Regions from separate parts of the Mesorhizobium sp. J8 genome, predicted to be linked through region 1. Evidence: predicted binding sites of a transcription regulator. Region 1 holds the regulator's gene; the other holds the start of a gene.
What was found. Region 1 encodes HrcA, which represses chaperone genes, less so after heat shock. Its sites were predicted from a motif close to GTTAGCACTCNCNNNNNGNGAGTGCTAAC; they were not measured.

Region 1 (2,459 bases):
GAAGATCGACTTCTGCGCGGGCTTGCCGCTGCCTTCCGCCAGCCGGTAGACGCGGACCTGGTTCGCCCGGCTATCGGCGACGAAGAGATCGCCATTCGGGGCCACGCGCACGACGCGCGGGCTGTCGATGCCGGAAGCGACCAGCTCGGCGGAAAAGCCGGGCGGGAGCTTCGGCTTGGCATCCTCCGGGCGATCGGTGACGCCGCCGCCATTGGAGGCGGACTCCGCCATATCGGGTTTCGGCAAATCCTCCGGCTTCAGCAGCCGGCGCACGCCCGGGCGGTCGGCCTTCCAGTCGCCGAAGGCTTTTTCGCCGCGAAGCAGGGGCTGATCGGCCTGCTGCGCGAAGGCCCCGGTGGCAAAGATCAGCGCGAAGCCCGCAAGCCCGGCGATCCGCATCATGCTGTCCTCCGTCGTCTGCTGACGCGCCTCACTCGATCAGGCGCCAGAGACAGGAAATATTGGGCAAGCGCTCGAAAAGAGAAGCCTGCGCACGCGGTTTTGACGGAGCAGAGGTTCAAGCCTCTTCGGCATCCAGGTCGTCGTCGAGGCGCTTTTCCAGCTCGACGAGGTCCGTCGGCAGAGGCAGGCCCATGGCGCGGAGTTCCCGCAATTTCTCGCGCAGCTGCTCCTGGATCTCGTGCTCGTCCTCGGGCTGGTTGATCATTTCCTGAAGCAGGAGGTCGATCTGGGCCTTGATTGCTTCCAGCGCCATTTTTCCGGCCCCCTTGACGTGTTTTAACGAAGCATGCGCGAAATCAGTTGCGCAGTATAGTCGACCATCGGCACGATGCGGGCGTAATTCAGGCGCGTCGGCCCGATGACGCCAAGCGCGCCGACGACGCGGGCGTCCTTGTCGCGATAGGGGGCGACGACCAGGGACGAGCCGGACAGCGAAAACAGCTTGTTCTCCGAGCCGATGAAGATGCGCACGCCCGGCCCTTCCTCGGCGAGGTCGAGCAGCTGCAGCAACCCGTCCTGCGTCTCGAGGTCCTCGAACAGATGGCGCAGCAATTCGAGGTCGGCCTGGGCGGTGACGTTTTCGAGCAGGTTGGCGCGGCCGCGCACGATGAGGCGCGCCGGCAGGCCGCTTTCGGCGCCGGCCCAGACCGCCAGCCCCTTCTCGACCAGATCCTGCGAGAGCGTATCGAGGGCGGCACGGGTTTCGTCCTTGATGCGGGCGATCTCGGCGCGCGCCTCGGCCAAGGTGCGGCCGCGGATATGGGCGTTGAGGAAGTTGGACGCCTCGTGCAGCTGCGAGACTGTGATGCCGGCCGGCAGGTCGATGACGCGGTTCTCGACGTCGCCGCTCTGCGACACCAGCACGGCAAGCGCCTTGGTCGGCTCCAGCTGGATGAACTCTATGTGCTTCAGCGCCACCTCGTTCTTGGAGGCAAGCACGAGGCCGGCGCCGCGCGACATGCCGGAGAGCATCTGGCTGGCTTCGGTCAGCATATGCTCCAGCGTCGCGCCCGAGCCGGAGGCGCGCACCTGCGCCTCGATGGCGCGGCGCTCGTCGTCGGATAGATCGCCGAGCTCCATGAAGGCGTCGACGAAGAAGCGCAGGCCGGTTTGGGTCGGCAGCCGCCCGGCGGAAACATGCGGCGCGTAGATCAGACCCAGATGCTCGAGATCGCTCATCACGTTGCGGATGGTGGCCGGCGACAGCGAGGACGGCAGGATGCGCGACAGGCTGCGCGAGCCGACCGGCTCGCCGTCGCGCAGGTAGGAATCGACGATCCGCCGGAAAATATCGCGCGAGCGCATGTCGAGTGACTGAAGTACGGGCGACTGAAGCCCGGGACCTTGGGACGTCGGATCGACTGGTTTGTTCATTCCGGCGAGAAACCTCCTGCCGAAAAGATATAGACTTAAGCCACAGCGGCGCAACCCAGGTGCCGCGTTTGCGATCGTCCGGCCGTTTTCCTTTGCGCCATGCCGCGCATGCGTCTACAAGCCGCCGACGAATCCGGGAAAGAACAGAAAGAGCCTCGATGCGCCCCTCCAAACGCCAAGCCGACGAAATGCGCGCCATCTCCTTCGAGCGTGGCGTGTCCAAGCACGCCGAAGGCTCGTGCCTGGTGAAGTTTGGCGACACGCATGTCTTGTGCACGGCGAGCCTTGAGGAAAAAGTGCCGGCCTGGATGCGCAATTCCGGCAAGGGCTGGGTTACGGCCGAGTACGGCATGCTGCCGCGCTCGACCGGCGAGCGCATGCGGCGCGAGGCTTCGGCCGGCAAGCAGGGCGGCCGCACGCTGGAGATCCAGCGGCTGATCGGCCGTTCGCTGCGCGCCGTGGTCGACCTGCAGGCGCTGGGCGAACAGCAGATCACCGTCGACTGCGACGTCATCCAGGCCGATGGCGGCACCCGCACCGCCTCGATCACCGGCGGCTGGGTGGCGCTCTATGATTGCCTGCGCTGGATGGAAGCGCGCCAGATGGTGAGCGTTTCCAAGGTG
Region 2 (2,459 bases), 2.5 Mb from region 1:
CATCTCTTCCGGAATTTCACGCTTCAGATCGATCGTCAGCAAGCCATTGACGAGGCTGGCGCCGACGACCTTGACATGGTCGGCCAGTTCGAAGCGGCGCTGGAATGCGCGGCCGGCGATGCCGCGATGCAGGTACTCGCCCTTGTCCTCGCCGGCTTTTTGGCCCGAGACCACGAGCATGTTGTGCTCTTGGGTAATGGCCAGCTCTTCCTGCGAGAATCCGGCCACCGCCATGCTGATGCGATAGTCGTCTTCCGAGGTCTTGGCGATGTCATAAGGTGGCCAGTTGTCGACCGTCTCGAGCCGACTTGCCGTTTCGAGCGCATTCAGCATTCGATCGAAGCCGATGCTCGACCGGAACAGGGGACTGAAGTCAAAGGTGGTTCTCATAGCTACATCCTCCATTGAGCAACATAGATACGAGGAGCGCCAAGGAAGCAGCGCTCCTTGACCTCGCCGGTCTCTCAAGCACCGGCAAAATCGATCTGGGAATTCAAAGCCGGGACGTCAAGGGCCAGCCCCCAAGCCGCCCTGAAGGTCGTGAAAAGTCACCCCTTCGACTGCATGCAGGCAGGCAAGTGATGAATGAAGACGGCCGTGTAACACGGCCGCCTTGGGGAGCTGATCTTCAGTGGATCGCGATGATCCCGTCAACGGCCCGCCATTCCGACGGCCTGATGAGCCGATGGTGAGCGACGCGAACAGAATGCAAAGCGCCCGCCAGCTCGCGTTCCCAAAAGCCCAGAAAGCCCCTCAGCGCGGGGAAATCCGGGGCCAGATCATAGTCCTGCCAGACATAGAGCTGGAGCAGGCTGGGATGGTCAGGCAGATGATAATGGATCTCGGCGGTGGTTAAGCCGTAGCCATTCATCTGCAGGCGGAATTCCCTGCTGACCGCATTCGCCATCGTCTTCTGCGCCTCACGCGCTCAGCCGGTCGATCAACTGCCGGTGGTCGTCATCGGCAGCGTAGCTGGGCGACGGGGCGAGCGCATCGAGCCGGCGCAGCGCATCCATGATGTCGTCGAAGGAGACCGGCCGCTCGGTGCCCGGTGGCTGGCGCAGCGCCGGCATAGATTCCACGGCGCAGGCGTCGGATGCCCAGGACGAAAGGATCGCCCGCTTTTCCCAAATGTCGAGCGAGCCGTCCTCCAGCACTTCCTGCGGGTGCTGAAAATGGCTGGCCGGCGACAGCAGCCGGTCGAGCGAAAGGTCTGATATTTCGGGAGCTAGGGAAGGAATGATCGGCGAAAGCGTCTGTCGGTCCATTTCTGTCCTCCGTCTCCAAAAAACTCCTTGTTTCGGTTTCGAATTCCCAGCGGTCCGGGCACCGCCAGGCGCCGATAATTTTGTTCAGCTCACGCGCGAATTCAAGCCTCTCCTTTGTCTACGCGATCCAATTTACCGCATGTTTTCAGTACGCTAGCACTCAGCGATCGAGAGTGCTAAAAATTTTTCGGCACCCCCTTGAAAGTAGAAGAAGGCAAAATTAGCTCGTCATGCGCGCGACGCCGAAAGGGTCGCGTGCCCCGCTCCGGTCCTGCCGGTCCGGAGCGGAGGAACCTCTCGCAATCTGTTTGTCCTGAAGGAGAACGATATGACGTTCCGTCCACTGCATGACCGCGTGCTCGTCCGCCGCATCGAGGCCGAAGAGAAGACGGCCGGCGGTATCATCATCCCCGACACCGCCAAGGAGAAGCCGCAGGAAGGCGAGGTCATCGCCGTCGGCCCGGGCGCCCGCGACGAGAGCGGCAAGCTCGTACCCCTCGACGTGAAGGTTGGCGACCGCATCCTGTTCGGCAAGTGGTCCGGCACAGAGATCAAGCTCAACGGCGAGGACCTGCTCATCATGAAGGAAAGCGATGTGATGGGCGTGATCGAGCAGGCCGCGACGCTGAAGAAAGCTGCCTGACCGGGGCTTCCACCGAACCACAACCCAGTCAATGAAAACTGCCTAAAAGGAGTGATCCAATGGCTGCCAAGGAAGTCAAATTCCATTCCGACGCCCGCGAGCGCATGCTGCGCGGCGTCAACATCCTCGCCGACGCGGTGAAGGTGACCCTCGGCCCCAAGGGCCGCAACGTCGTCATCGACAAGTCTTTCGGCGCCCCGCGCATCACCAAGGATGGCGTCACCGTCGCCAAGGAGATCGAGCTCGAGGACAAGTTTGAGAACATGGGCGCCCAGATGGTCCGCGAAGTCGCTTCGAAGACCAACGATCTCGCGGGCGACGGCACCACGACGGCCACCGTGCTTGCCCAGGCGATCGTTCGCGAAGGCGCCAAGGCCGTCGCCTCCGGCATGAACCCGATGGATCTGAAGCGCGGCATCGACAAGGCGGTGGATGCGGTCGTGGCCGAACTCAAGACCAACGCCCGCAAGATCACCAGAAACGACGAGATCGCGCAGGTCGGCACCATCTCGGCCAATGGCGATGCCGAGATCGGCCGTTTCCTGGCC

Region 2: a site for HrcA is predicted at 1,421-1,449, ahead of groES (co-chaperone GroES). Genes of this name have one in related genera too.

The regions. Positions count from the first base shown of each region.
Region 1 is NZ_AP024109.1:42,921-45,379, reverse strand. Features, by position in the region: gene MJ8_RS00255 (PQQ-dependent sugar dehydrogenase) at 1-402, opposite strand, end outside; gene MJ8_RS00250 (hypothetical protein) at 518-715, opposite strand; gene hrcA (heat-inducible transcriptional repressor HrcA) at 739-1,836, opposite strand; gene rph (ribonuclease PH) at 1,995-2,459, shown strand, end outside.
Region 2 is NZ_AP024109.1:2,587,019-2,589,477, reverse strand. Features, by position in the region: gene MJ8_RS12020 (Hsp20 family protein) at 1-390, opposite strand, end outside; gene MJ8_RS12015 (usg protein) at 629-907, opposite strand; gene MJ8_RS12010 (hypothetical protein) at 921-1,268, opposite strand; gene groES (co-chaperone GroES) at 1,597-1,911, shown strand; gene groL (chaperonin GroEL) at 1,971-2,459, shown strand, end outside.